2 regions of the Allobosea sp. LjRoot90 genome follow, and region 2 is predicted to be linked to the other one. Evidence: riboswitches for the same ligand, from Rfam matches in the RefSeq annotation. Region 2 holds a riboswitch; the other holds the start of a gene.
What was found. A riboswitch is a leader RNA that binds a small molecule or an ion and turns the genes downstream of it on or off. The one in region 2 is predicted to bind glycine.
Positions count from the first base shown of each region.

Region 1 (15,228 bases), 670 kb from region 2:
GTTCTTCAACTACGAGGCGGCGAAGTCCTTCCAGATGGCCGAGAGCGTCAAGTCGGTGACGCAGCTCGATGCCGCCGCCGGCACCTTCGCCTTGGTGATGAACGCCGAGAAGTACAAATCCCTGCCCGACGACCTGCGCAAGCTGATCGACGAGACGACCGGCCCGGCCGCCGCCCGCAAGGTTGGCGCGATTTACGACCAGGCCGAGGACGACGGGCGAAAGTACCTGCAGGCGGCAAATGTCGAGATACTCGAGCTGACGGGGCCGGAACGCGCTGCCTTCGAGGAGTTGGCCAAGCCGATCACCGCCAGCTTCATCGCCAGGGCCGAGGCCAAGGGCGCCAAGGCGAAGCAGTTCTATGACGAGCTGCGTGCTGCTGTCAGCGGTGCGAAATGAGAGGCGGCAAGCATCGCCGCTTCGACCCGGCGCGGCTGCTCACTGCCTCCGGCGCGCTGGCGCTAGCGGTGATGCTGCTGTGGACGATGGTCGATATCGGCGCCCGGCTCGCCTTCAACAAGCCGCTGCACGGCACGCTCGACCTGGTCGAGGTCACGCTCGTGCTCGTCGCCTTCCTCGCCCTGCCGGAGTGCTTTCGCCGCGACGAGCAGATCAAGGTCGATCTCTTCGACACCATGGTTCGCCCACGGACGCTGGCGCTGATGCGGCTCGCCGGCGAAATCGCGACGCTTGCCTTCCTCACCTTGCTGGCTGTGACCCTGATCCAGCCGCTCGCCGACGCCTATCGCTTCGGCGACCAGAAGCCTGACCTGCCGGTGCCGGTCTTCCTGTTGCTGCTCGCGATCGAGCTCGCGCTGGTCGTCTCGGTCTTCGTCGTGCTCGGCCGCGCGATCGGGCAAGTGCGCGCCTTTCCGCGCGCTAACGACGCTGTCGCCCCGCCTCCTTCGGCCCTGCACGGCAACAATGGGGCGGCGTCATGAGCGCGACCTCCATCGGCCTGATCGGCATGGCGACGCTCGTCGGCATGATCATGGCGCGTATTCCGGTCGCCGTCGCGCTCGGCCTGGTCGGCTTCGTCGGCTATGCCGCCATCGACGGCTTCGCCAAGGCGCGGCTCGTCTTCGGGGCGGTACCGCTCGAGCTCTCCTCCGCCTATGCGCTCTCGGTGCTGCCGCTGTTCACGCTGATGGGCGCGCTGGCGACCATGGCCGGCCTGTCCGGCGACCTGTTCCGCGCCAGCAATGCCGTCTTTGCCGGCATGCGCGGTTCGCTCGCCATGGCGGCCGTCGGGGCCTCGGCCGCCTTCGGCGCGGTCTGCGGCTCCTCGCTGGCGACCGCCGCGACGATGAGCCGGATCTCGATCCCGGAAATGCTGAAGGCCGGCTATTCGCCGGCGCTGGCGGCCGGCGTGGTCGCGGCCGGCGGCACGCTTGGCATCCTGATTCCGCCCTCACTGATCCTGATGATCTACGGCATCATCGCCCAGCTCTCGATCATCAAGCTCTTCGCCGCGGCGCTGATCCCCGGGCTCGTCCTGACCGGGCTCTATCTGCTGACGGTCTGGATCTGGGTGCGCCTGTGGCCGCAGGCGGCGCCGAAACTGCCGAGCCAGAGCAAGGTGCAGGCGCTGCGGCTCGTCCTGAACGTCTGGGACGTCGCGGCGCTCTTCCTCGTCACCTTCGGCGGCATCTATCTCGGCTGGTTCAGCCCGACGGAAGCCGCCGCCGTCGGGGCGTTCGGAGCCTTGCTCCTTGGCTTGCTGCGCAAGGGCTTCGCACGCGGCGACATCGCCACCGCGTTCACCGAGACGACGCGGATCACCGCCAACCTCGTGCTCATCGTGCTGGGATCGACGATCTTCGCGTATTTCGTCGTGCAGACCGGAATGGCGCAATCGGTTGTCAGGTCGATCGCCGCGATCGGCCTGTCACCGCTGGCGGTGATGCTCCTGCTGATTGCCTTCTACGTCTTCCTCGGCTGCTTCCTCGAGGGCATCGGCATGGTGCTGGTGACGGTACCAGTGCTGCTGCCGCTGGTGCTATCGACGGGATACGATCCGATCTGGTTTGGCGTGCTGCTGGTCATCGTCGTCGAGATCGGGCTGATCCACCCGCCGGTCGGGATGAACCTCTTCGTGATCCGCACGCAGGCGCCAGAGATCAGCCTCGGAGCGATGTATCGCGGTGTGCTGCCCTTCCTAGTCGCGCCATTCGTGCTGATCGCCATGCTGCTGGCCTGGCCGGATCTGGCACTTTGGTTACCCCGGTCGATGTCGCTCAATTAGCACGCCGATTCCCGGCCACGGCCCAGAGGTCTGATTCCGACGAGCGGCAGGATGGGCGCCGGCCAGATCACGCTTGACAGAAACGGTAGACAAACTAGCACTCGTGGCAGCGGGAGAGATCGGTCCGACGTCAAAATCGGGCCGGCGCCGACGGAGCAACCGCCCCGGAAACTCTCAGGCAAAACGTACCGCTACCGATGATTCGACTCTGAAAAGCAGAACCGCAGTTCTGCGCCGATGGTGCAAGTCGACAGCCCAGCTGATTGGGCGCGACGAAGCTCTCAGGCCAATGACAGAGGGGGTGCTGACGACCCGCATTGCGGGCAGGAGCACCTATGAGCACATCCGACATCTCGCGCGTCGCCGTGATCGGCGCGGGCATTACCGGCATCACCACCGCCTACAACCTGACCCGGCGCGGTTGCGAGGTCACGGTCTTCGACCGCCAGCCCTATGCCGCGATGGAAACATCCTTCGCCAATGGCGGCCAGCTCTCGGCCTCGAATGCCGAGGTCTGGAACAGCTGGGCCACGGTGCTGAAGGGCATCAAGTGGATGTTCACGCCGGGAGCGCCGCTTCTCGTCAATCCCAAGCCGTCCTGGCACAAGCTGTCCTGGATGGCGGAGTTCGTCGCCTCGATCCCGAGATATGAGGAGAACACGCTCACCACCGCAAGGCTCGCGATCGAAGCCCGGGCGCATCTCATGCAGATGGCGCGGGATGAAGGCATCGCGTTCGACTGCGAGGAGCGCGGCATCCTGCACTTCTACCACAGCAAGGCCGAGTTCGACGCCGCGGCCCGCGTCTCGGCGCTGCTCGCCAGGGGAGGGCTCGAGCGCCGGGCCGTTACGCCGGAGGAGATCCGGGCGATCGAGCCTTCCTTGAAGGGCGAGTTCTACGGCGGTTTCTACACGCCGTCGGACTTCACCGGCGACATCCACAAATTCACCAATGGGCTCGCTCGCGCCTGCGAGCGCCGGGGCGTGAGGATGTGCCTGTCGAGCGAGGTTCTCTCGATTGAGCACAGCGCCGGCGACGCCGTCGAGGTGAGCTGGAGACCGACGGAGGAAGCGGGCGAGGCCGGCACACAGATCGACCGGTTCGATCGCATCGTGGTCTGCGGCGGCGTCGCATCCCGTCGGCTCGCCGCCGATCTCGGTGATCGCGTCAACGTCTACCCGGTGAAGGGCTATTCGATCACGGTCGATCTCCCGGAAACCTCAGACCAGCGGGCCGCACCCTGGACGAGCCTGTTGGATGACCGCGCCAAGATCGTCACCAGCCGGCTGGGCGCGACCCGTTTTCGCGTCGCGGGCACGGCCGAATTCAACGGCTACAACAAGGACATCCGGGCCAGCCGGATCGAGCCGCTCGTGCAGTGGTGCCGCACGCACTTTCCCGGGATGAGCACACGCCAGGTCACGCCCTGGGCCGGCCTGAGGCCGATGATGCCCGACATGCTGCCGAGGGTCATGCGCGGACGGAATCCGCGCGTGTTCTACAACACCGGGCATGGCCATCTCGGCTGGACCTTGTCGGCCGCGACGGCCGATGCTGTGGCGGCGCTGGTGACCGCGCGGCCGAACGCCGGCTGACCGAGAAGCCTCTCGGGCGGGGTGGGCGCTGCTGCGTGCAGAGCCCACCCGATCGCCATGGCAGCTTCAGCTTGCGACAGCTGGAGAAGAGCGAGTTCAGGACGGCGAGTGCTACTTCAGTACGCGGCTCACATTCGATGATATCACCTTTGCCGGAAGCGGCTTCGCGCCGATACCGTTCAAGCTCTGCAGCTGCTTTCGTTGATCGGTGACATGAACTCTGCCGTACGACACGATAACGGGATCGCTGTCGCTCCTGGTGACGCCGCCGGGCCGATCGTCGTTCTGAGCGAGGCTCTCAGCTTCTGGGGCGGCGTCGATCCCGCCACGGGAGTGGTCATTGACGTGCACCACCCCTCGCATGGCGTCTCGCTCGCTGGCGCGGTCGTGATGATGCCGGGCAGCCGAGGCTCCTGCTCCGGCTCGGGCGTGCTGCTGGAACTCGCGCTTTCGGGCAGGAGCCCTGCGGCCCTGATCTTCGCCGGTCCGGAGGACACGCTGACGCTTGGGGCGATCGTCGCCTGGGAGATGTTCGGGCGCCACACCCCTGTCATTCGTCTTTCGGAAGCGGCCTTTGCCGCTCTGTCGGCAGCGACGGACGCGACGATCGCGCCGGACGGGTTATGGGCGGATGGCGGGCGTGTGCGGATCTCTCTCTCCGCGACGGCCCATGACGACTTGCAGCTATCCCCTGCCGACCATCGCATGCTCGACGGGGCTGAAGGGGTCGCTGCCCAGCAGGCGATGCGCATCATCTGCGCCATGGCTTGTCAGCAGGGAGCGAGCGACCTGATCGACGTGACACGGGCCCATGTCGACGGCTGCATCTATGCCGGCCCGGCCAATCTGATCTTCGCCGAGAAGATGGAGGAGCTGGGAGCGCGCGCTCGCGTCTCAACGACGATGAACGCCATCTCGGTCGATCATGCGAACTGGCGGCGCCAGGGCGTGGCACGCGATTTCGGCGAGCCCGCGACGCGTCTCGCCGACGCCTATGTGCGCATGGGATGCCAGGCAAGCTTCACCTGCGCGCCTTATTCCCTGCCTGATCCGCCGGGTTTCGGAGAGGCGATCGGCTGGTCGGAATCGAATGCGGTGATCTTCGCCAATTCCGTGCTCGGAGCCCGCACGGCGAAGCACCCGGACTTTCTGGATTTCTGCATCGCCGTCACCGGCCGAGCACCGCGCGCCGGAGCTTTTCTCGACGAGGGCCGGCGGGCGCGCCGCGTGATCCAGGTCGACCTGCCGGACGGCGCGGATGCCTCGGCCTGGCCCCTGATCGGCTATCTCGCCGGCCTCGCCTCGCCTGACCGGATTCCGCTGATCAAAGGTCTCGCGAAGACGCAGCCGACACGAGACGATCTCAAGGCGCTCTGTGCCGCTTTCGGGACGACCTCCGCCGCGGCTATGCTGCATATCGAGGGCATCACGCCGGAAGCCGAAAGCCTCGATGGCAGCCCTGAAGACGAAGTCCCCGTGACCCGCGAAGACCTTGCCGCCGGCTGGCGCAAGCTGAACAGCGGCCCCTCGGATGTCGATCTCGTCGCAATCGGCAGCCCTCATGCCTCCCTCGACGAATGCCGGGCTGTCGCGCAACGGCTCGATGGCCGCCCGCTCGCCAAGACCGTCTCCGTCATCATCACAGCCGGGAGAGAGGTCGTGGCTGCGGCAGAAGCCGATGGAACGATGACGAGGTTGCGGGAAAGCGGCGTCGCCATCATTCCCGACCTCTGCTGGTGCTCGATCACGCGCCCGGTTTTTCCGGAGCAGGCCAAGGTGGTCCTGACCACCTCCGGCAAATACGCCCATTACGGGCCGGGCCTCTCTGGCTGCACGGTGAGGCTCGGGTCGCTCGACGACTGCATCGAGGCTGCTCTCACGGGCGCCGCGGCCGCTCGTTTGCCGGACTGGCTCGTCGGGGCTGTCGCGATCTCCGCGTGAGAGCGCCGCCCACCCGGGGGTCGGCACGAAAATGCTTGGCAGGAGAAGTCTTTTTGTCTTGGACCGGATAGGCGCCGCGCGGTCTAGTTCTGGGAGAGGCGCGTCTGCCAGTACCACCGGAGAACTCGTGATGCCACTGATCCGCATCGAGCCCGTCGAGGATCACGCGACCGGTCGCTTCGCGATCGAGATCTATTATCCGGCTGACGCAGAACGCCCGCTGGTCACCACGGCCCCGCGCTACAAGAGCGCTGCTGCGGCCGAGCAGGACACGATTGCGATCCTCGCCTCGAACGCCAACAATCCCGTCCCGGAGGAGCCGGCCAACCGACGGTAGCGGGTTATCGCGCCCGCTCAGCCAGGCGCAACCTGGTGCTGGAGCGCGATCTCCCTGCCGGTACGCCCCGATTCGAGGATCGCGAGACAGACCTCGAGGGTCGCCATGCCCCATGCGCCGCAGTGCAATGGCGCGATGCCGGACCTGACGGCCGCATAAAGCTCATCGACGACCTCGGCGCGCGGTACGGTCGGTGCCGGCAGCGCCTCCAGCCAACGGCGATCGTCGGCGTAGACCATCACGCCCTCGGCCAATGGACGAAGGTCGGCCAGCTCGCAGCAGACCGTGATCGGCCCGAAATGATTGTGTCCGAGGGCGGCCGTTGGTGCCGCGACGGGGCTCTTCGCCACGCCATAGGTGCGCGTGTTCTTGAGCGCGGCCTCTTCCTCCGGCGTCGAAACCTCAGCCAATCCGCGCCGCGCCGTGCCGTAACTCTCTGGGTCACGTGGCTGGCCCATCTCGCCGATCCAGCCGAGCTGCTCGTCGCTGTCATAGCGACCATAGCCGCTATAGGTCAGCGTCGCGCTGGCCCCATCCGCGAAAACCAGGAGTGCCTGATAAGCGCCCTCCGTCGGGCGCGCCGGGTCGAACCGGCCGGTCGTGGCCCGCACGGTGGAGACCAGCCCGCCACCGAGCAAGCGAACGATATCGACCTGATGGGCGCCCTGGCTGAACACCACGCCGCCGCCCTGCGCTGTATCGAGCTCTTCCGGCCGGCGCGGCCGGTAGAGGAAATCTGTGTGGTTCGAGGCCGTGATCATCCGGGCACGGCCGAAGCGCCCCGAACGGATCAGCTCGGCGGTGCTGAGGTAGGGCGCGTCGTAGGAATGGCTGTGTCCGACGAGGAGATGCACGCCGCCGGCATCAGCCGCTTCGATCATCGCCTGGCAATCGGCGATGGTCAGCGCCATCGGCTTCTCGACCAGGACATGCTTGCCATGGGCCGCGGCGAGGCGGACATGCGCGACATGGAACTGGTGCGGGGAGGCGATGTAGAGCGCCTCGACCGCGTCGTCGGCGCAGAGCCTCTCGACACTGTCATAGGCGCGCGCCGGCGCACCTGCCCGAGAGAAATCGCTCTCGAACTGCCGGCGCGCCTCCTCGCGCGGGTCGGCCGCCGCGACGAGTCGAACGAGGGGATGATGCGCCAGGGTCGGCAGCATCAGCATGAAGGCGCGTCCCAATCCGACGACGCCCAGACGTAGCGGCTCAGTCATCGCAGGCACCTTAGAGGTCGAGTACGAGTTCGGCGGACTTTGCGCGCGATACGCAGATCATGATGTTGCGGGCGCGCTCGTGCTCGGCCAGCGCCAGATCGCGATGGTCGGGCTCTCCCGAGACGAGCCGCGTCCTGCAGGTGCCGCAGGTGCCGCTTTCGCAGGATGAGGGCAGCACCTTGCCGGCCTCGCGCAGCAGCTCCAGGATCGACTTGTCGGCCGGCACGTTGAGGCGCTCTCCGCTTTTCGCCAGCACGATGGTGAACGGCGTATTGTCTTCCGGCCGGACCCTGGCCGCGCCGAAATCCTCGAAATGCACGGCGGCCGACGACCAGTGCCCGGTCATGTCGCGCACCGCTTCCATCAATCCGCGCGGCCCGCAGCAATAGAGATGGGCGCCTTTCGGCTCCTCCAGGATCGGCCAGAGATCATAGGCCTTGTCCGGGTCGCCGCCGTCATGGTGGATCACCACCTTCCCGCGGAATTCCGGCGTCAGGAACTCGTCCCGGAAGGCCATTATCTCCGGGCTGCGCGTGAAGTAATAGAGCTTGAACGGCTTCGCCCGTGTCGCCAGCAGATGCCTGATCATCGCCCGGATCGGCGTGATGCCGATGCCGCCGGCGATGAAGATATAGCTGGAAGGGCCGGGCTTCAGCGCGAAATCGTTGCGGGGCGCCGTGATCGCGATCTCGTCGCCGACATGGGTCCTGTCGATCAGGCTGATCGAGCCGCCACGGCCGCCGAGCTCCTTCTTGACGGCGATGACGTAGTGATCGGCCTCGTCCGGATCGTTGCAGAGCGAGTATTTTCGCATCTCGCCAGTGGGGACCCTGACGCCGAGATGGGCACCGGGCGTGAACGGCGCCAGCGGCCCTCCATCTGCCAGGCGCAGTTCGAACAGGCAGATGTCTTCTGCCACCATCTGCTTGTCCGCGATCGTGACCCGGATGGTCGCTGCTTCCTCGGTCATGTTCCCCTCCGCGAGCCGCTCTCGACAAGCGTTTCGAACCGGACTAATCTTACACTTAGATATCTAAGTAATTTGCCGCTGGCTAGTCCGCGCCGCATTTTGGGAGGGGTCCGCATGCTCACCCGCGAAGAGAACGAACTGCTCTGCCGCGTCGAAGGCGACACTCCGATGGGCGGGCTGATGCGGCGGCACTGGGTGCCGGCGCTGCTCTCCGAACAGCTCGTCGAGAGCGACGGTGCGCCGGTTCGCGTACGGCTCTTTGGCGAGGATCTTGTCGCCTTCCGTGACACCGACGGGCGCATCGGCGTGCTCGGCGAGTTCTGCCCGCATCGCAAGGCCTCGCTGTTTTTCGGGCGCAATGAGGAATGCGGTTTGCGCTGCCTCTACCATGGCTGGAAGTTCGACGTAGACGGCAAGGTGCTGGAGATGGTCTCCGAGCCGGCCGAAAGCGGCTTCGCCGAGAAGGTCCAGCACAAGGCCTATCCGACTGAAGAAGCCGGCGGCTTCGTCTGGGTCTATATGGGACCGAAGGAGCTGATGCCGGAATTCGAGCCGCCGCCCTGGGCCCCGACGCCGGAGGCCAAGGTCTCGATCGTGAAGATCGATCTGCCGTGCAACTGGGCTCAGATCATGGAAGGGCAGATCGATTCCGCCCATTCCTCCAGCCTGCATTCATCCGACATGAAGCCCGCCCGCGTGACCACGGCGGGCACGACGGCGACGCACTGGACGCGGCCGTCGACGGACAAGAATCCGCGCATCCAGGTTCAGCTGACGAATTACGGCTTCCGCTACGCCGCGATCCGCCGGCCGATCGTCAACGCGCAGACGCATGACTACATCCGCCTGACGGTCTTCGTTGCACCCTTCGCAGCGCTGATCCCGCCGAATGCGTCCTACAACGTCGCCACGGTCATCGTACCCAAGGACGACGTCTCGAGCTATTTCCATTTCATCGCCTGGGGCAATGACGACTGCATCGACCAGGAGAGCTGGCGCAAGTTCTGCGTCGCGCAGGTCGGCATCGATCTCGACAAGACCTACAAGCCGATGCTGCGCCACAAGGCGAACAACTACCTGCAGGACCGCAAGGCGATGAAGCTCGGGGATTTCACCGGCGTGCCGGGGATCCCGAACCAGGACATCATGATGTGGGAATCGATGGGGCCGATCGCGGATCGCACCAGCGAGCGCCTCGGCGCCAGCGACATCGCCATCGTCCAGTTCCGCCGCGTGATGATCGACGCGGCGCGCAAGCACGCCGCCGGCAGCGAGGCCATCGGCCTGATCCAACCGCATATCCCGCAGGCCAAGCTGCGCTCCTACCAGGGCATCGTTCCCAAGAGCGAGGACTGGCGCAAGCTCGGTGCATCGAGCGAGGAGGTCGCGGTGCTCGACGGGATGGAGCAGGACGAGACCGAAGCCGAGATGGCGGCTGCGCGGGGTTGACCCGTCAGGGCGCTGCGCCTCTCGCAACTGCGAAGTAGTTTTTCGGCATCGCCGCCAAAGCGGGAAAGTCTTTGAACGCAGGCTGAGCGTGCGCGAGTGTTCGCGCCGACGTGCACAGCCCGCCGTGAGACCAGCCATGCTCGATAAGCCCGCGCCGACCGGCCGCAGCCTCTATATCGGCGGAAGCTGGCGCCATCCGCTGTCCGGACGCTATGCCGCCACGCTTAACCCCGGCACGAATGAGGCCATTTGCGATGTCGCCGAGGCGTCCGCGGCCGATGTCGATGCTGCGGTCGCCGCGGCGCGGACGGGGTTCAGGATTTGGCGCCAGGTGCCGCCGCTCGAGCGCGGGCGCATCCTGAAGGCGATCGCCGCAGTCGTCCGCGAGAACGCCCGCGAACTCGCCGCGCTCGACGCCGCCAATTGCGGCAATCCGGTGCGTGAGATGATCGGCGACGCCGCCATCGCCGCAGCCCAGCTCGACTTCTTCGGCGGCCTCGTCACCGAGATGAAGGGCGACACCATCCCGATGGGCCCGGATGCGATCAACCTCACGGTACGCCAGCCGCTCGGCGTGGTCGCCCGCATCCTCGCCTTCAACCACCCCTTCATGTTCTGCGCCGGCAAGATGGCGGCGCCGCTGGCGGCTGGCAACGCCGTCATCATCAAGCCGCCGGAGCAGGCTCCGTTGTCGTCGCTCAGATTGGCCGAGCTCATCGGTGGCCTGCTGCCGGAGGGTGTCCTCAGCGTCGTGCCGGGCGGGCGTGAGGCGGGAGCGGCGCTGGCCTCTCATCCCGGTATCGACAAGGTCGCGCTGATCGGCAGCGTCCAGGCCGGCCGCGCCGTGATGAAGGCGGCGAGCGACACGATCAAGCCGGTGCTGCTGGAGCTCGGCGGCAAGAACGCGCTGATCGCTTTCGCCGACGCCGATCCGGAGCGGGTCGCCGCCGCGGTCGTCGGCGGCATGAACTTCACCTGGTGCGGCCAGTCCTGCGGCTCGACCAGCCGAGCGTTCATCCACCGCGACATCTATGAAGCGGTTCTCGCCCGGCTGCCGGAAAAACTGTCCGGCTTCGTGCCCGGCATTCCCACGGACGAGGCGACGACCATGGGCGCGATCGTCAGCGGAGCCCAACATGCCCGCATCCTCGATTTCATCGCATCGGCAAAGGCCGAGGGCGCTAGGCTGATCTGCGGCGGCCGCGTGCCGGACGATCCTAGGCTCGCCGGGGGGTTCTACATCGACCCGACGATCTTCGCCGACGTGACGCCGCAGATGCGGATCGCGCGCGAGGAGATCTTCGGCCCGGTCCTCTCGGTCATGCCCTGGAGCGACGAGACGCAGATGCTGGAGACGGTCAACAGCGTCGAGTACGGGCTGACCTGCTCGATCTGGACCAATGACCTCGTCAAGGCGCACCGCACCGCGCTGGCGGCGGAGGCAGGTTTTGTCTGGATCAACGAAGTCGCGAAGCATTTCCTGGGCACGCCCTTCGGGGGCTGGAAGCAGTCGGGCATCGGCCGCGAGGAGTGCCTCGGCGAACTCATCGCCTTCACCCAGGAAAAGAACATCCATGTCAGCCTGAAATTGCCGGGCTGACGCTTCAGGGACGGGCGGGATCGCTGCCCCAGGCAGCTGGTCGCAGCTCCTGCACAAGAACTAGTCCGGGGAAACGCCATGAACGACCTGACGCTGTCCGGCATCGATGTGCCCGTTGCCTCAAGCGACAATGGCATCTGGGGAAGCGATGTCGTCGCGCAGATGCTGCGCGCGCTCGACATCCCCTATCTCGCGCTGAACCCCGGTTCCAGCTTCCGGGGTCTGCATGACAGCCTCGTCAATCATCTCGGCAACCAGCAGCCGCAGATGCTGCTGTGTCTGCATGAGGAGCATGCCGTCGCCGTCGCCCATGGCTACGCCAAGGTGACGGGCAAGCCGATGGGCGTGATCCTGCACAGCAATGTCGGCCTGATGCACGGCGTGATGGCAATCTACAACGCCTGGTGCGATCGCGTGCCGATGCTGATCCTGGGCGCGACCGGCCCGGTCGATGCCGCCGAGCGCAGGCCCTGGATCGACTGGCTGCACACCGCCAAGGACCAGGGCGCCCTGATCCGGCCTTACGTGAAATGGGACGACCAGCCCGTCTCGGTCGCGGCGACGGTCGATGCGCTGATCCGCGCGGCCAACCTGACGCGCAGTGCGCCGCAGGCCCCGACCTATGTCTGCCTCGACGTCTCGATGCAGGAGAAGCGGCTCGATGAGATGCCGCCTCTCCCTGACCCGAAACGCTTCGCGGTGGCTTCGCCGAGTGTTCCCGCAGCCGCCGAGATCAGCCGGGCGGCCGCCCTGCTGCGGGAGGCGAAGGCGCCGCTCATCCTGTTCGGCCGGATGTCGCGCGCAGAGGGCGACTGGGGCCGCCGCGTCGCGCTGGCCGAGCATCTCGGCGCTTCCGTCCTGACCGACATCAAGACCGCGGCCGTCTTCCCGACGGACCATGCTCTGCACGCAGCCAAGCCGTCCTTCTTCCTCGATGCGCAGGCGGTCGACGCCATCCGGGCCGCCGACGTCATCCTCGCCTTCGACTGGGTCGATCTCGGCGGCACCCTGCGTCAAGCCGATAGCCCTCTGTCCGCCCGCGTGATCAGCGTCTCGCTGGACCACCATCTGCATAATGGCTGGAGCATGGACCATCAGGCGCTTGCGCCGGCCGATCTTCATCTCGCAGCCGATCCCGATGCGGCCATGCACCTGATCGCCGACGCATTGGGAGTCGGCCCCGGCACGGCCCCGGCCGTCCGCCCGACCTTGCCGGCGCTGGCCTTCGATGGCGAGCGCCCGCTGGACGTCGTTTCGCTCGCCGCAGCCATGGGCGAGGCGCTGCGGGACGAGGTCATCAGCCTGGTTCGCCTGCCGCTCGGCTGGGCCACCGAGGCCTGGCATTTCCGGCATCCGCTCGACTATCTCGGGATCGACGGCGGCGCCGGCATCGGCTCGGGGCCGGGCATGCTGATCGGCGCGGCCCTGGCGCTCAAGGGCTCGGGCCGGCTCCCCGTGGCGGTTCTGGGAGACGGCGACACCATGATGGCGGCCTCCGCTCTGTGGACGGCGGCGCATTACAAGCTGCCCTTCGTCGCGATCGTCTCGAACAACCGCTCCTTCTACAATGACGAGATCCATCAGGAGCGCGTGGCGAAGCAGCGTCAGCGCCCGGTCGAGAACAAGTGGATCGGCCAGCGCATCGACGAGCCCGATATCGATATCGCCGCCATCGCCAGGGCGCAGGGGCTGACGGGCATCGGCCCCATCCGAACGGTCGATGCCCTCCGTGACGCAGTAGTCGAAGCGGTGAAGGCAGCCAAGGCCGGTGCTTCGGTTCTGATCGATGCCCGCGTCATGCCGGGCTACAATCCGGCGATGGCGGCCGGCATGACGCGCCATGCCGGACAAACCCCGAAGGACTGAGCGCTGGGGGCTGTTCAGGCAGCTCCAGCCGGGTCAACGACGTCCGGCACATCGGCGAGATTGCGCTGGACAGCGGCGAGATAGCCGAGGAAACGGGCCTTATCCTCCGGCGTGAAACCGGCGGTCGCCTGCTCGACGACCTCCTGCGCCATCGGCAGGAGCTCGGCTCTGAGCGCTTGGCCCTTCGGAGTCAGCAGCACATGCAGCTTTCGCCTGTCATGCAGGTCGCGTTCGCGGCTGATCAGGCCGGCCCTCTCCATAGCGGTGAGTGCGGCCAGCGTCGTCGGCTCCATCGTGCCGATCCGGCGGGACAGCTCGCGCTGGGTCAGCCCGTCTTCCTGCCAGAGCGCTCGCAAAAAGTACCACATGCCCGTGGTGACGCCGTGCGGCTCGATTTTGCTCTGCAGGTAGCGCTGTGTCGCGCGGTTCGCCATCCGCAGTTGGTAGCCGACACTGCTCTCGAACGGCAGGTCGTGCTGCGCTCCAGTCAGCCCGCCGTTCTCGTCCCCCGTCGTCGCCACGATCGTTCACATCTCCAAGGTCAGGCCGGCCAGTATAGGCCGCAAGCGTGCCCTCGATAGCGGGTTCACCCGCCCATCCTGAAAAGTTTGACTGGCCAAGCAAGATAATCTTGGACCTTGCCCGCGCCGCCTCACTAACGTGGTGCCTGCGTAGGCCGCGAACGGAAGCGAAGACGGCCGCGCGAGGGAAGGATGACATGCCGCCGCCTCAGTCGGGCCTCGACCGCTCCGGGCGCGCCAGCGTAGCGCGCCATCCAGCTGCTGTCGCAGCTCGGCGAGGGTTGGGGCGATGAGCGACGGCCAGCCAGGGGATGAGCACGCAATGCCCGCTTCGGCCGCAAAACTGCGTCTTGCCGAGACCGTGAAAGAGGCCGACCTGGTCATCGACGGCGTGACGATGCGCTTTGAGACGCGCGAGGGCGCCATCACCGCCGTCGACGATATGTCGTTTTCGGTCGCGCGCGGCGAGTTCGTCTCGATCATCGGCCCGTCGGGATGCGGCAAGTCGACCGTGTTCAATATTCTGGGCGGGCTGGTGCGCGGCTACGAGGGCAAGGTCAGCGTCGACGGCGACGTGATTTCGGGCCCGCACCCCTCGATCGGCATGGTCTTTCAGGAGGAATCGACCTTCCCCTGGCGGACGGTGCTCGACAACGTCGCCTTCCCGCTCGAGGTCAAGGGCGTGCGCAAGGCCGAGCGCCATGAGGCGGCACGGCACTTCATCGACATGGTCGGCCTGAACGGCTTCGAGCAGCGTTACCCGGCCGAGCTCTCGGGCGGCATGCGTCAGCGCGTCGCCATCGCCCGCACGCTGGTGTTCGAACCCAAGATCCTGCTGATGGACGAGCCCTTCGCCGCGCTGGACGAGCAGACCCGCCTGCTGCTCGGCGACAAGGTCCTGAAGATTCAGGAAACACTGAAGCAGACCACCCTGCTGATCACCCACAATATCACCGAGGCCGTGCAGCTCTCCGACCGGGTCATCATCATGACGTTCCGCCCCGGCAAGGTGAAGCGCATCGTCGATATCCGCCTGCCACGCCCGCGCACCGGCGACGTCGTCGGCAGCGAGGCGTTCGGCCGGCATGTCGCCGAGATATGGAACGATTTGCGCGAGGAGGCCTCGCGCGGCATGGCCGAATCCGAGGCGGGCGCCCGCCGCCGGAAGGGCTGAATCATGCGGCTCGCCGGAATTCCGCCGCTCGCGATCGGTTTCGCCACAGTCGGCCTCGCTCTGGGAGTGGTCGAGCTCCTCCTGCTGCTGGGCCTCCTCAACCAGTTCGTGATCCCGTTGCCCTCGGCCGTCCTCGGCAGCTTCGGCCGGTTGTTCGCCGAGGAACAGCTGCTGGAGCGATTGATGATGACCGGGAGCGAGGCGCTGGCCGCGAGCGTCCTCGTCGCCATCGTCGGCATCTCGCTCGGCGTGTTGCTCTACAAGGTCCGGATCCTCGCACTCGCGACCGAGCCCTGGGTGGCCGCCGTGGCCGCC
Region 1 is NZ_CAXUTF020000002.1:882,075-897,302, reverse strand. It holds gene ACSQ3M_RS11095 (TRAP transporter substrate-binding protein) at 1-397, shown strand, start outside; gene ACSQ3M_RS11090 (TRAP transporter small permease) at 394-939, shown strand; gene ACSQ3M_RS11085 (TRAP transporter large permease) at 936-2,243, shown strand; glycine riboswitch at 2,344-2,444, shown strand; gene ACSQ3M_RS11080 (D-amino acid dehydrogenase) at 2,594-3,838, shown strand; gene lhpI (cis-3-hydroxy-L-proline dehydratase) at 4,052-5,779, shown strand; gene ACSQ3M_RS11070 (hypothetical protein) at 5,910-6,116, shown strand; gene ACSQ3M_RS11065 (Gfo/Idh/MocA family protein) at 6,134-7,333, opposite strand; gene ACSQ3M_RS11060 (PDR/VanB family oxidoreductase) at 7,344-8,303, opposite strand; gene ACSQ3M_RS11055 (Rieske 2Fe-2S domain-containing protein) at 8,418-9,752, shown strand; gene ACSQ3M_RS11050 (aldehyde dehydrogenase family protein) at 9,889-11,352, shown strand; gene ACSQ3M_RS11045 (thiamine pyrophosphate-binding protein) at 11,431-13,218, shown strand; gene ACSQ3M_RS11040 (MarR family winged helix-turn-helix transcriptional regulator) at 13,233-13,739, opposite strand; gene ACSQ3M_RS11035 (ABC transporter ATP-binding protein) at 14,062-14,913, shown strand; gene ACSQ3M_RS11030 (ABC transporter permease) at 14,917-15,228, shown strand, end outside.
Region 1: another riboswitch for glycine. It lies ahead of ACSQ3M_RS11080 (D-amino acid dehydrogenase); the one in region 2 lies ahead of gcvT (glycine cleavage system aminomethyltransferase GcvT).

Region 2 (15,228 bases):
GCAGCCCGCCGGAGAGCACCGCCTTGCGCCGCCTGGTGACGCGATGCGCCATCAGCACCGCCTCGGCGGTGCCGGTCGAGCCGTCATACATCGAAGCGTTGGCGACCTCCATGCCGGTCAGCGCTGCGACCTGGGTCTGGAACTCGAAGAGGTATTGCAGCGTGCCCTGGGCGATCTCGGGCTGGTAGGGCGTATAGCTGGTCAGGAACTCCGAGCGCTGGATCAGATGGTCGACCGTCGCCGGGACATGGTGCTTGTAGGCGCCCGCCCCGACGAAGAACGGCACCGCGCCGGCCGCCGTATTCTTCGCCGACAGCCGCCCGAGGATGCGCTCGACTTCGAGTTCGCCCTTGGCGCGCGGCAGGTCGAGCGGTTCTTTCAGCAGCTTGCCAGCCGGCACATCGGAGAAGAGCGCGTCGACATCGGGCACGCCGATGCGCGCGAGCATGTCCTCGCGGTCGGTCTCGGTCAGGGGGAGATAGCGCATGGAGGTTCCTTGAATGGCGTCATGCTCGGGCCTGACCCGAGCATCTCTTCAACCAGTGCCTTCTCGTCCGGAGGTTCTCGGATCTCCGGACGAGAATGACGTGTCCCGACGCCTCAGAGCGTCTTCAAGTAGTCCTGGTACTCGGTCTCGCTCAGCAGGCCCTCCAGCTCGGCAGCATCCGTGAGCTTGAGCTTGACGAACCAGCCCTTGCCGGCCGGGTCCTCGTTGACCGTTCCGGGCGCGGCTTCGAGCTCGCTGTTGACGGCGACGACCTCGCCGGAGACCGGCGCATAGACCTCGGACGCCGCCTTGACGCTCTCGACGACGGCGGCTTCACCGCCCTTGGAGAGCGCCTTGCCGAGCGAAGGCAGCTCGACGAAGACGACGTCGCCGAGCTGGCCCTGGGCGTAATCGGTGATGCCGACCGTGCCGGTATCGCCTTCGATGCGGATGTATTCGTGGTCCTTGGTGTAGCGGGTCTCGGCCATGGGTTTCCTCCGGCGAAAAGGGGTGAAGCTCAGCGCTTGTAGCGGTTGGGGACGAAGGGCATGGCGGCGACGGTCGCCGCCAGCGGCTTGCCGCGCACGATCAGATCGAGCTTCGTGCCGGGAGCGGCATGCTCCCTGGCGACGTAGCCCATGGCGCAGGGGCCGTTCAGTGTCGGGCCGAAGCCGCCCGAAGTGACCTTGCCGACGATGGTGCCGTCGGCGAGCGCGATCTCGGCGCCTTCGCGCGCCGGAGCCCGGCCTTCGGGCACGAGGCCGATGCGGATGCGGGCCGGCTTCTCCGCGAACTCGCGCTGAATGCGCTGCGCTCCGGGAAAGCCGCCCTCCTCGCGCCGGCGCTTCTGGATCGACCAGTTGAGCGCCGCCTCGACCGGTGAGGTCGTGGTGTCGATGTCATGGCCGTAAAGGCACAAGCCGGCTTCGAGCCGCAGCGAATCGCGGGCACCGAGGCCGATCGGCTTGACGCGAGCGTCGAGCAGGAGCGCATCCCAGATCTCGCCGATGCGGTCCGCCGCAGCGGAGATCTCGTAGCCGTCCTCGCCGGTATAGCCGGAGCGGCTGACATTGGCCTTGACCCCGCCGAGCTTCAGCGTGCGCAGGGTCATGAAACCCATTTCGGCAGCTTCGGGATTGAGCGCCGCCAGCGCCTCTTCCGCCTTCGGTCCCTGCAGTGCGATCAGGCCGCGATGCTCGGCCTTGACCAGCTTCACATTGGCCGGCAGCCGTGCCTCGATATGAGCGTAGTCGGCGATCTTGCAGGCGGCGTTGACGATGAGCAGCAGCGCACCGTCCTCGTCTGGATCGGCCGAGCGCGTCACCATCAGATCGTCGAGAATGCCGCCGTCCTCGTTCAGCAGCTGCGAATAGCGCTGCTTGCCGGGCGGCAAGTTGACGATATCGGCCGGAATCAACGCCTCGAGCGCACGGGCCGTGGTCTCATGATCGGGGCCGACGAGGAAGGCCTGGCCCATATGCGAGACGTCGAACAGGCCGGCGCTCTCGCGGGTCCAGTTGTGCTCGGCCATGATGCCGGCAGGGTACTGCACCGGCATGTCGTAGCCGGCGAACGGCACCATACGCGCACCCGCCGCGACATGGCGGGCATGGAACGGTGTCTTGAGCAACGGCTCGGTGCTTGCAGTCTCGGCTTCGGCAGCCATGGCATCCCTTCCAGAGTCGAGCGCGAGCCCCGGACGGATTCGTCCGGAGCGCGCCCCCTCTGTCTCGGGACCTGAGAGATTTCCCCGCCAGGCTTAAAGCCTAGGGCGAGTTACCCCCGTCGGTGGGCGAGCCTCAAAGGCCCGCCACTTTCCAGAGCGCCAACTCCCACGCGGTCCGTTTGCCTGAGCGTTTCCGGGGCGGTTGCGCCTTCGGCGCCGACGCCGGACAAGTCCGGCTCCGGTCTCTCCCGCGGGGATGATGCGGCTGAGCCAGCAATAGACGAGCGAGGGGCCGAGTCAATCGGCTCCCTGCCTCAGTTCACGGCAGCGTGCCGCTTATCGGCGCCGGCGCCGCGTCGGTTCGGCACCACCGGTGTTCAACCCGACGATGATCTCGACCTCGCCGGAGCCCGGTGGGACGACAATGTTGCCCTCGACATGCGAGAAGTCCGCGCCAGTCTGGCCGGAGGGGATCGCCCCGCCGACACGGGAGCTGCGGCGCGCAATGACCTGGTTGTTGCGCATCACCTGGGTGATCAATGTCGCGCCATAGCTGCCGGCGCTGCCGGCCGGGCCAATCAGGATACGCCCCTCGACGCCGACCTTGAGGGTGAAGCCGCCATCCTTGTTCGCCTGGGTACACTCGCGCGCGGTGGTGGTGATCGAGACCTGGCTGCGCAGACTGCCGCTGTCCGGTCCCGACTGGGCCCGGATCGCCGCTCCGCCATCGGCGATGATCACCGAGGGGCAGATGAAATAGACCTCATCGTCCGTCGGCAGCTGATTGGGCTGCGGCGGCGTGGTCGACTGGAACATCAGGATATTGCCGAGCTTCTGCGTGGTGCTGGGCTCGCCCGTGCTCGACGAACCGGAGGAACCGCAGCCGGCGAGCGCGAGGGCCAGGCCGGCGGGCAGAATGAACCGGCCGAAGCGGCCAGCAAAGCGATCAATCACGGCAAAGCCTCCACGCCGGGGCCGAATCCGTTGAGCGAAACCGGAATACCGACCCCTTCCTCCGGTGTCTGAAACACGATGAATGTGGCGCTCTTACCAGTCTTGAGCTGACCGAGCAGGGTATCGTCCATCACGACCTCGGCGACACAACCGGTCGTCAGGCAGCGCACGAAGCCGGCGCGACCGATATCCTTGTCGTCGATCTTGAGACCGAGGCCGGAAGGCAGCAGCACGCCGAGCGGGGCGACCACGCGCAGCAGACGGCTCTTCTGGTCAGCCGTCTTCAGCACGATCACCAGCAAGGTAAGGTTCGGCCGATCCTCGGCCGCGACATTCTGCACGAGCGCGCATTGCTCAGCCTTGGCGCCGGGCGGGGTCTCGCAGCGCATCTGCCAATCGCCATGAGTGGAGCGCACCGCACCCTGCGCATGGGCCGGCGCAGCCGAAAGCCAGCCGCAGCCCAGGACGGCGAGCGCCGCGGCCACGGGACCGATCAATAAGCGCATCGCTGTCCTCCTCTCCTTGCGGGCGCTGGGAATGCAAGCAGACCCACGCCGAACGGCACCCCCGCCATGCGAGAATGCGTTCCGACCATGCGTCCCGATTCCTGTCAAGGCGAAGCATCATAAGCGCCCGCGTGGCGGACTCGACACTGGCGACGTCGACCGGCAGGCCGGCGCCCATGCGCATGTCGCGTACTTATGCCGCACGGACTGGGTCACGGCCTGTCATTGTCCCACTGGCGCAAGCGTGATCTTTGATTTATCGCAATGCCGAACAACCGGGGTGGCCAGACGTGGCCGTCCCGGCGCGCCTGCCTTGAAGCTGACCGAGGCAGATCGCGCGGCATCAAAGGAGCTATGTCGGACCGATGCGATTTGTGACCACTCCTCTCAAGAACGCGCTGGCTGCCTTCGCTGCAGCTCTGGTAGCGTTTTCGCCGGCCGTCGCATCGGCCCAGAACGGCATGCCGCAGCCTTGGGAGCTGAATCTCCAGCCGGCCAATTCCGAAGTGATGACGTTCATTCACTGGTTCCATGACTGGGTGAACGTACTCATCTTCATCATCACGCTCTTTGTGCTGGGCCTGCTGGTCTATGTCGCCTGGCGCTTCAACGAGAAGGCGAACCCGGTTCCCTCGAAGACGACGCACCACGCGCTGCTCGAAGTGGCCTGGACGATCATTCCGGTGCTGATCCTGGTCGTGATCGCCATCCCCTCCTTCCGCCTGCTCAAGCTGCAGCTGGAGATTCCGCAAGCCGACATGACCGTGAAGGTCACCGGCAAGCAGTGGTACTGGTCCTACGAGTACCCGCAGGACGGCGGCAGCTTCGGCTTCGATTCGCTGATGCTCGACGAGAAGCAGCGCGCCGAGGCGATCCAGACCAAGAAGATCGCCGAATCCGAGGCGCCGCGCCTGCTCGCCGTCGACAACGAGGCGGTCGTTCCGGTCGGCAAGATCGTGCGCGTGCAGGTCACCGGCGCCGATGTCATCCACAAGTTCGCGCTGCCGGCCTTCGGCCTGAAGATCGACGCCATCCCCGGCCGACTGAACGAAACCTGGTTCAAGGCCGATCGCGAAGGCATCTTCTACGGCCAGTGCTCGTTCATCTGCGGCCAGAACCATGCCTACATGCCGATCGCCATCCGCGTCGTCAGCCAGGAGCGCTACACAGCCTGGCTCGCGGAAGCGAAGCAGAAATTCGCCAATGCCGCCGACGCCACCAGCAAGGTCGCCGAAGCGGCCCGCTGAACCCGACACTCTTGAAAGAACTCACGCGAACCGTATTCGCAGGAGGAGACGAATTTCATGGCTACCGCGGCTCCCCACGCCCACGGGCATGACGACGCCCACGCCCACGAGCACCACACCCCCACGGGTTGGCGCCGCTGGCTGCTCTCGACCAACCACAAGGACATCGGCACGCTCTATCTGATCTTCTCGATCATCGCGGGCCTGATCGGCGGCTTCCTGTCGATCATGATGCGGATCGAATTGCAGCAGCCGGGCCTGCAGATCTTCGCCAACGGCCAGAGCTACAACGTCTTCGTCACCGGCCACGGTCTGATCATGATCTTCTTCATGGTCATGCCGGCCTTGATCGGCGGCTTCGGCAACTGGTTCGTGCCGCTGATGATCGGCGCGCCGGACATGGCCTTCCCGCGCATGAACAACATTTCGTTCTGGCTCACCGTCGCCGGGCTCATCCTGCTGCTGATCTCGATGTTCGTCGAAGGCGCCCCGGGGGCGAAGGGCGTCGGCACCGGGTGGACGATCTATCCGCCGTTCTCGTCGACAGGCCACCCCGGCCCGTCGGTCGATTTCGGCATCCTGGCGCTGCACCTTGCCGGCGCAGCCTCGATCCTGGGCGCGATCAACTTCATCACCACGATCCTGAACATGCGCGCGCCCGGCATGACCATGCACAAGATGCCGCTGTTCGCCTGGGGCGTGCTGGTCACCGCTTTCCTGCTGCTGCTGGCGCTGCCGGTTCTCGCCGGCGCGATCACCATGCTGCTGACCGACCGCAATTTCGGCACGACCTTCTATGATCCGTCCGGCGGCGGCGACCCGGTGCTTTACCAGCACCTGTTCTGGTTCTTCGGCCACCCCGAAGTCTACATCATGATCCTGCCGGCCTTCGGCATCATCAGCCACATCATCTCGACCTTCTCGAAGAAGCCGATCTTCGGCTATCTCGGCATGGCCTACGCCATGGTTGCGATCGGCGTCGTCGGCTTCATCGTCTGGGCCCACCACATGTATACGGTCGGCCTGTCGCTCAACACGCAGCGCTACTTCGTCTTCGCGACGATGGTGATCGCGGTGCCGACAGGCGTGAAGATCTTCTCGTGGATCGCGACGATGTGGGGCGGGTCCCTGCGCTTCACCGCGCCGATGCTCTGGGCGATCGGCTTCATCTTCCTGTTCACCGTCGGCGGCGTCACCGGCGTCGTGCTGGCCAATGCCGGTCTCGACCGCTCGCTGCATGCGACCTACTACGTGGTGGCGCATTTCCACTACGTGCTGTCGCTCGGCGCCGTGTTCGGCATCTTTGCCGGCTTCTACTACTGGTTCCCGAAGATGAGCGGCTACATCATCCCGGACTGGGTTGGCCGCCTGCACTTCTGGGTCGCGTTCATCGGTGCGAACCTGCTGTTCTTCCCGCAGCACTTCCTCGGGCTCTCGGGCATGCCGCGGCACTATGTCGACTATCCCGACGCCTTCGCCGGCTGGCATTTCTGGTCGTCGATCGGTTCCTACATCTTCGCCGCCGGCCTCCTGATCTGGCTCTACGGCATCGTCGTCGCCTTCACGAAGAAGGAGATCGCCGGCAACAATCCGTGGGGCGAAGGCGCGACCACGCTGGAGTGGACCCTGCCCTCGCCGCCGCCCTTCCACCAGTTCGAGACGCTGCCGCGCATCACCGGCTCGGATCACTGAACCAACTGGCGGCGGGCCTCATGGCCCGCCGCCGCCCCTCCCCCGAGCGCCTGGTTCGAGGCGCTCCGGAGACGGGCGGATCCCGTAAACGATGCCCTCGGGCATCACGAATGTTGAAGCGAACGAATTTCGATGTCTGCTGCCTTCGATCAGATCACCCAGGCTGACGACGGAGTCTCGCTGAGTTCCACCGGCGAGGCGCGCGACTTCTTTGCGCTGCTCAAGCCGCGCGTGATGTTCCTCGTGATCGTGACGGCGCTCGGCGGCATGGTCGCGGCGCCGGGTGCGGTCAATCCGGTGATCGGCTTTGCCGCCCTGCTGGCGATCTCGGTCGGCGCTGGCGCCTCGGGCTGCCTCAACATGTGGTGGGATGCCGACATCGACGCGGTGATGACCCGCACGGCCAACCGGCCGATTCCCGCCGGCCGTATCCTGCCGTCCGAGGCGCTCGCCTTCGGGCTGACCCTCTCGATCGGCTCCGTGCTGGTGCTCGGCCTCGTCGCCAATCTGCTCTCGGCGGCGATGCTGGCCTTCACGATCTTCTTCTATGTCGTCGTCTACTCGATGTGGCTGAAGCGGGCGACGCCGCAGAACATCGTCATCGGCGGCGCCGCCGGCGCCTTCCCGCCGATGATCGGCGAAGCCGTGGTCACCGGCGATTTCGGCATGACCTCGATCGTGCTGTTCGCGATCATCTTCCTGTGGACGCCGCCGCATTTCTGGGCGCTGGCCCTGGTGAAGTCCGATGACTATGCCCGCGCCGGCATCCCGATGCTGCCGAACGTCGCCGGCCCCGCTGCCACGCGTCGCCAGATCGTCGCCTATACGCTGGTGTTGGCCCCGGTCGCAGTGCTGCCGGCGCTGATGGGCTTCGGCGGGCTGATCTATCTCATCGTCTCGGTCGTGACCGGGCTCGCCATGATCGGCCTGTCGCTGCGGGTGCTGCGGATCACGCAGGGCGAAGCGGCCAACAAGGCGGCCTATGCCCTGTTCGGCTTCTCGATCCTCTATCTCTTCCTGCTCTTTGCCGTGCTGCTGGCCGAGAACGGCCTCGGCCTGATGTGGGCCCTGCCCAAGGTGCTGGGATGAGCCAAGCCCCGCAGGACAAGAAGCAACCGCCGGCGCCATTCTCGCCAGAGGACATGGCGCGGCGCAATCGCCGCTCGATCGCGCTCGCGCTCGTGCTCGGCGGGCTCGTGCTGTTCTTCTTCATCGTGACGCTGGCCAAGACCGGGCCGGCGATCCTCAACCGGCCGCTGTGACGCGATGACGGCCGCCTCCCGAAACCGCCGCACCGTCCTTGCCTGCAGCGCCGCCGTGCTGACCATGACCGGGCTCTCCTTCGCCGCGGTGCCGCTCTACAACCTGTTCTGCAAGGTCACCGGCTTTGCCGGCACGCCGATGGTGGGCACGGCCGCCACTGGCAAGACCAGCGAGCGGATCGTCTCGGTCGCCTTCGACGCCAATGTCGCGCCCGCGCTGGGCTGGCGCTTCGAGGCGGAGAGGACGGAGATCAAGGCGCAGGTCGGCGTGACGCAGACGGTGTTCTACAAGATCACCAACACGTCCTCGCGGCCGATGACCGGGATCGCGACCTATAATGTCCAGCCCAACCAGTCGGGCGCCTATTTCGTCAAGATCCAGTGCTTCTGCTTCACCGAGACGACGCTGCAGCCCGGTGAGACCATGGAAGCGCCCGTGGTGTTCTACATCGATCCCGAGATCGAGCTGAACCGCGAGCTCGCCAGTCTGAAATCGATCACCCTGTCCTACACCTATTTCCCGTCGAAGAACGGGCAGCCGGTGGCGGAAAGCAAGGGTGACGGCAACCAACCGAAACTATAAAGCTGCGCTGACGCGCTGCGCTTCTATCGGACGTGGAGAGTTGAACACGATGGCCGGGGCCCATACCAAGAACCACGACTACCACCTCGTCGATCCGAGCCCGTGGCCGATCGTCGGCGCCGCCAGCGCGACCACGATGGCGATCGGCGCGGTGATGTGGATGAAGTCGATGCCGGTCGCCGGGATGAATATCGGCCCGCTCGTCTTCGGCGTCGGCCTGCTCGGCGTGCTCTACACCATGCTCGCCTGGTGGATGGACGTGATCCGCGAAGCCGAGCGCGAGGGCCATCACACCCGCGTGGTGCAGCTGCACCACCGCTATGGCATGATGATGTTCATCGCCTCGGAGGTGATGTTCTTCGTCGCCTGGTTCTGGGCCTATTTCGACGCCAGCCTGTTCACCGGTGAGCACATCCAGTACGCCCGCGCCGAGTTCACCGGCGGGCATTGGCCGCCGAAGGGCATCGAGACCTTCGACCCCTGGCACCTGCCGCTGCTCAACACCCTGATCCTGCTGACCTCCGGCACGACCGTGACCTGGGCGCACTACGCCTTGATCCAAGGCGACCGGAAGGGCCTGAAGCAGGCCCTGTGGCTGACCGTAATCCTCGGCATCCTGTTCACGGCCTGCCAAGCTTACGAGTACGCGCACGCCGCTTTCGCCTTCAAGGGCAACATCTACGGCGCGACCTTCTTCATGGCGACCGGCTTCCACGGCTTCCACGTCATCATCGGCACGATCTTCCTGGCGATCTGCCTGTGGCGCGTCTATCTCGGCCACTTCAAGCCGGACCAGCATCTCGGCTTCGAGTTCGCCGCCTGGTACTGGCACTTCGTCGACGTGGTCTGGCTGTTCCTGTTCGCCTCGATCTATGTCTGGGGCTCCGGCGTGCCGGCGGCGCACTAGGCCCCAGGCCGGAAGCGGCCGCGAACCTGAATAAGGGGCGGCCGCAAGGCCGCCCTTTCCGTTTACAGGAGGCAGCGATGGTACAGCCGCAGATCACCCCGCCTTCACCCTTCTCGACAGGCCTCACCGGCCGCTGCCCGCGCTGCGGCGAAGGCAAGCTGTTCGACGGCTATCTCAAGCTGAAACCGCGCTGCGCCGCCTGCGGCCTCGATTTCGCCTTTGCCGACTCAGCCGACGGGCCGGCCGTGTTCATCATGCTGATCGCCGGCTTCTTCGTGCTCGGCCTCGCGCTCTATGTCGAGATCACCTACACCCCGCCGATCTGGCTGCACCTTCTGCTCTGGCTGCCGCTGGCGCTCGTCACCTGCCTCGGATTGCTGCGGCCGATGAAAGGGCTCGCAGTCGCCCTGCAATACGCCAACAAGGCCGAAGAAGGCAGGTTGAAGAAGTGAGCGAACAGATTGCTCCCGCGGGCCAGCCGAAGCTGCTGCTGCCGACCATGCTGACGATCGTCGGTGTCGGCGTCCTCCTTTGGCTCGGCGCCTGGCAGTGGCAGCGCATGGACGAGAAGCGCGCCTTCATCACGCGGCTGGAGACGCAAGCCGCAGGCTCCACCGCCGCGCTGCCGCCAGCGAGTGACTGGCCGCGGCTCGACCTCGCAGCGGTCGATCTCACAAGGGCTGTCGCCAAGGGCAGCTATCTCGACGGAATCGCCGGCGTGCGCACCACGATCGCTGCTGGCCCGCCGGGCTCGCGCCAGCTTTCCGGCTTCGGCCGCTGGGTCTTCCAGGGCTTCCGGCTGGAAGACGGCGCGACGATTCTCGTCAACCGCGGCTTCGTGCCGGAAAGCCGCTTTGCGACGGTCACCCCGGCAACCGGCGCTGCGACCATCACCGGCTATCTGCGCGCGCCGGAAACCCGCAACAGCTTCACGCCGGCCGATCTGCCGCAGCAGCGCGAGTTCTACACACGCGATCCCGCCGGTATCGCCGCAGCGCTCGGCCTGTCCGCAGCCGCCCCGTTCTATCTCGAAGCGGAACGCCAGGGCGACGGGCTGACGCCGCCGGCCGGCGTCGACGTCAAGGAACTGATCGCCCGCATCCCGGACAACCATCTGCAATATGCGCTGACCTGGTGGGGGCTGGCACTGACGCTGATCGGGGTGTTCGGGGCCTATGCCTGGCAGGCGCGGAAGCCGACGCAGAGCGGCTAATCAGCCTTTGCTTTTGCCCTCCCCCGCCAACGGGCCTATAGGATCAGCACGACATCAGAGACCATCATCGTGCTGCATATTTCGACCCGTGGCGAAGCGCCGTCGCTCTCCTTCGCTGACGCGCTGCTCGCCGGACTCGCCCGTGACGGCGGCCTCTATCTGCCGCAGACTTTGCCGCGCTTCAGTGCGCCCGAAATCGCGGGCTTCGCCGGCAAACCCTATGCTGAAGTCGCGGAGCGCGTCGTCGGTGCGCTTGCCGATGGCGACGTCGCGGCCGATGCGCTCAAGACGATGATCGGCGAGGCCTATGCCAGCTTCCGTCATCCGGCCGTCTGCCCGCTCGTCCAGCTCGGCGATAACCTGTTTTCGCTCGAGCTCTTCCATGGCCCGACACTCGCCTTCAAGGACGTGGCGATGCAGCTGCTCGGGCGGCTGATGGACCATGTGCTGGCGCAGCGCGGCGAGCGCGCCACCATCGTCGGCGCGACCTCGGGCGACACCGGCAGCGCCGCGATCGACGCCTTCAAGGGTTTGGAACGGGTCGACGTCTTCATCCTCTATCCGGAAGGCCGCGTCTCCGACGTGCAGCGCCGACAGATGACTACGGTCGAAGCCGGCAACGTCCACGCCATCGCGATCGAAGGCACCTTCGACGATTGCCAGAATCTGGTGAAGGCGCTGTTCAACCATCACGCCTTCCGCGACGAGATCCGGCTCTCCGGCGTCAACTCGATCAACTGGGCGCGGATCGCGGCGCAGGTCGTCTACTATTTCACAGCGGCGAGCGCACTCGGCTCGCCTCACCGCCCGGTCTCTTTTTCGGTGCCGAGCGGCAATTTCGGCGACATCCTCGCCGGCTGGATCGCCAAGCAGATGGGCTTGCCGGTCGGCCGGCTGATGATCGCCACCAACAGCAACGACATCCTGGCGCGCACGCTCCAGACCGGCGTCTACGAGATGCGCGGCGTCGCGGCGACGACCTCGCCCTCGATGGACATCCAGATTTCCTCGAATTTCGAGCGACTGCTGTTCGAGGCGCATGGCCGCGACGGCGCTGCCGTGCGCCGGCTGATGCAATCGCTGGCGCAATCGGGCCGCTTCGAGATCGCGCCCGAGCCGCTCGCCCGCATCCGCGCCGATTTCGACGCGGTCTCGCAGGACGAGGCCTCGATCGCCAACGAGATCGGCACGACCTGGCGCGAGGCCGGCTATCTGCTCGACCCGCACAGCGCCATCGGCGTCGCCGCCGCGCGCAAGCTGCTGCAGGCCGACCCGGCGACGCCGGTGGTCGCGCTCGGCACCGCCCACCCCGCCAAGTTCCCGGCGGCAGTGGCGGCGGCGAGCGGCGTCATGCCCGCTCTTCCTGAGCATCTGTCCGACCTGATGGAGCGCAAGGAGCGGTTCAGCGTGCTGCCGAACGACCAAAGCAAGCTCGAGCGCTTCGTCGCCGAGCGCGCCCGCGCCGTGCGGAGCGCCGCAGCATGAAGGTGATCAAGACGTTGAAGGCGAAGACCGACAAGCCGAAGACTGTGAAACAGGGCGAGGCAGCCGGCCATGACCCGGCCGTCAGCCTGACGACGCTGCCGTCCGGCCTGCGCATCGTCTCAGAGCGCATGGCCCATGCCTCGACCGTCTCGCTCGGCATCTGGATCGGCGCCGGCGCGCGCGATGAGCTGCCGCATGAACACGGCCTCGCCCATCTGCTCGAGCATATGGCGTTCAAGGGCACGGCCCGGCGCTCGGCTCTCCAGATCGCCGAGGAGATCGAGAGCGTCGGCGGCGACCTCAATGCCGCAACGTCAGTCGAATACACCTGCTACACCGCCCGCGTGCTCGGCCAGGACCTGCCGCTGGCGGTCGACATCCTCGCCGACATCCTGACCGCGCCCGCCCTCAGCGAGGAGGAGCTGGCGCGTGAGAAGGGCGTGATCCTGCAGGAGATCGGCGCCGTCCAGGATACGCCGGACGATCTCGTCTATGACCGCTTCCTGCAGGCCGCCTTCCCGGAGCAGCCGCTCGGCCGGCCGATCCTCGGCACGGCGGAAACTGTGCAGAGCTTCACGCCCGACGCGATCCGCGCCTATCTCGGCCGGCACTACCATGCCGGCAACATGGTGCTGGCGGCGGCCGGCGCCGTCGACCATGACGAACTCGTCGCGCTGGCTGAAGCCTCGCTAGCCGCCCTGCCGCCGAAGCCTGCCGCGGCACCCAGCCCGCGCGCGCAGGCCAGCTATCACGGCGGCGAAGCTCGCATCGACGGCGACGAGGAACAGGTCCATATCGTCCTCGGCTTCCCCGGCAAGCCGTTCACCAACGGCGCGCATTATCCGCTGCAGATCTTCTCGGCCGTGCTCGGCGGGGGGCTGTCCTCGCGCCTGTTCCAGGAGGTGCGCGAGCGCCGTGGCCTGGCCTATGCGATCGACGCCTTCCACTGGCCCTTCTCCGATTGCGGCGTCTTCGGCATCAGCGCCGGCACCGCGCCGGAGGATGTCGGCGAGCTGGTCGAAGTCGCGCTCGACTGCCTGAGCCAAGCGGCCCGCGACGTCAGCGAGGTCGAGGTCGCCCGGGCCCGGGCCCAGATGAAGGTCGGGCTTCTCGCTTCGCTCGAAAGCCCCGGCGGCAAGCTCGAACAGATGGCGCGGCAGGTGCTCGTCTTCGGCCGGGCGATCCCACGCGAGGAATTGGCGCGCCGGCTCGATGCGGTCAGCCTCGCCGATGTGCGTGCCGCCGGTCAGGCCCTGCTCGACGGCGTGGTCACCGTCGCGGCCGTCGGCCCTCTCGACAATCTTGCCCCAGTGGCCACTTTGCGGGCCATGCTGGCGCGGGCTGCCTGACGACGATGGCGCTCTTCCGCTTCGCCACCGACCCACCGGCGCGGCCGCTGATCAGGACGCAGAACCTGATCATGCGCGCCCCGCTCGCCGGCGATTATTCGGCCTGGGCGAGCCTGCGGATGCAGAGCCGCGACTTCCTGACCCCGTGGGAGCCGGTCTGGAGCGAGGACGACCTGACCCGCACCTCCTTTCGCCTGCGCGTCAAGCGTGCCGCCCGCGAGATCGCGTCCGACGAAGCCTATTCGCTGTTCATTCTCGATTCTCATTCGGAAACCCTGCTGGGCGGGCTGACGATCGGCCTGGTCCGGCGCGGCGTCGCGCAGGCCTGCACGCTCGGCTACTGGATGGGCCAGCGCCATGCCGGCAAGGGCCATATGACCGAGGCAGTGCGCGGCGCGCTCGACTTCGCCTTTTCCGAGCTGGCTTTGCACCGGGTCGAAGCGGCCTGCCTGCCGAACAACGAGCCGTCGCGCCGGCTTCTGGAGCGTGTCGGCTTCACACGCGAAGGCGAGGCCCGCGGCTATCTCAGGATCAACGGGGTCTGGGCCGACCACCTGCTCTATGGCCTGCTCTCCTCGGAGCCGCGCCTCCCGTCCGCAACTGGCCGCAAGTTGTGAACAGGCCGGCATTGCCTTGCCCTCGCCACGCCGCGCCGATACCACTGACCGTCACGCCTGAAGAGTTCCCCGCAGAGTCCACCTTGTCATCGCCATATCGCTTTTTCCGGTCCGGCATCGCCGTTTGCGGCCTTCTCATGCTGGTGCTGCTGGCGCTGCTGCGCCCGGCGCTGGCGGTCGAGGCCCAGCGCGTGCCGCTCGACGTACCGGTGCTCGACCTGACCGATGTCGTCGAGCGCAACAAATCCGACGGCGACGTCATCCAGATCTCGACTGCGCCTGGCGCCGACGGCATCGTCCGGCGCATCGCCGTCAGGGCGCGCGAATCCGGGGCGCGGCCGGACTGGATCGTCTTCGCGCTGACCAATGATTCCGACGAGCAGATCGACCGCCTGCTGGTCGCCCCGTTCCACCGCCTGATCGGTTCGGGCGTCGTCTGGCCCGATCTGGGCGACCGCCGGATCGAAGCGATCACCGCGAGCCAGGGCCTCAGACCCGAGCGCGAAGAGGCACCCGACGCCGACATCTTCCAGATCACGCTCGATCCCGGCACCACCGTCACCTTCGTGGCGGAGCTGAAATCGCCGAACCTGCCGCAGCTCTATCTGTTCGAGCCGGAAGCCTATCGCCAGAAAACCAACGGGCTGACGCTCTACAAGGGCATCATCATCGGCATCGCCGGACTGCTCGCGCTGTTCCTGACCATCATCTTCGTGGTCAAGGGCGCGGTGATCTTCCCGGCCGCGGCAGCGTTGGCCTGGGCGGTGCTGGCCTATGCGGGGCTCGATTTCGGCTTCTTCCAGCGCATCTTCCCACTGACCCCCGCGATCGAGCGAATCTATCGCGCCGGCGCCGAGGTGGTTCTGGCCGCGACGCTGCTCGTCTTCCTCTTCGCCTATCTCAACCTGTCGCGCTGGCATGTGCGCTACAGCCACATCACCATCGTCTGGATTCTCGGCCTCGCCGGATTGGTCGGGCTTGCGGTCTTTGACGCGCCGATGGCGTCGGGCATCGCCCGCATCTCGATCGCGGCCGTCGCCGCCATCGGCTTCGTGCTGATCCTGCACCTCGCCACCCATGGCTATGAGCGGGCGGTGATGTTGATCCCGACCTGGTTCCTGCTGCTGGTCTGGGTCACGGCGGCCGGCTTCACTGTGGTCGGCCACGTCACCCGCGATCTCGTGCCGCCGGCGCTGATCGGCGGCCTGATCCTGATCGTGCTGCTGATCGGCTTCACCGTGGTGCAGCACGCCTTCGCCG
Region 2 is NZ_CAXUTF020000002.1:210,365-225,592, forward strand. It holds gene gcvPA (aminomethyl-transferring glycine dehydrogenase subunit GcvPA) at 1-487, opposite strand, end outside; gene gcvH (glycine cleavage system protein GcvH) at 601-975, opposite strand; gene gcvT (glycine cleavage system aminomethyltransferase GcvT) at 1,005-2,153, opposite strand; glycine riboswitch at 2,315-2,414, opposite strand; gene ACSQ3M_RS07795 (hypothetical protein) at 2,490-3,107, opposite strand; gene ACSQ3M_RS07800 (invasion associated locus B family protein) at 3,104-3,613, opposite strand; gene coxB (cytochrome c oxidase subunit II) at 3,979-4,860, shown strand; gene ctaD (cytochrome c oxidase subunit I) at 4,918-6,552, shown strand; gene ACSQ3M_RS07815 (heme o synthase) at 6,685-7,641, shown strand; gene ACSQ3M_RS07820 (hypothetical protein) at 7,638-7,814, shown strand; gene ACSQ3M_RS07825 (cytochrome c oxidase assembly protein) at 7,819-8,397, shown strand; gene ACSQ3M_RS07830 (cytochrome c oxidase subunit 3) at 8,447-9,304, shown strand; gene ACSQ3M_RS07835 (DUF983 domain-containing protein) at 9,382-9,756, shown strand; gene ACSQ3M_RS07840 (SURF1 family protein) at 9,753-10,517, shown strand; gene thrC (threonine synthase) at 10,587-12,002, shown strand; gene ACSQ3M_RS07850 (M16 family metallopeptidase) at 11,999-13,351, shown strand; gene ACSQ3M_RS07855 (GNAT family N-acetyltransferase) at 13,357-13,968, shown strand; gene ACSQ3M_RS07860 (EAL domain-containing protein) at 14,106-15,228, shown strand, end outside.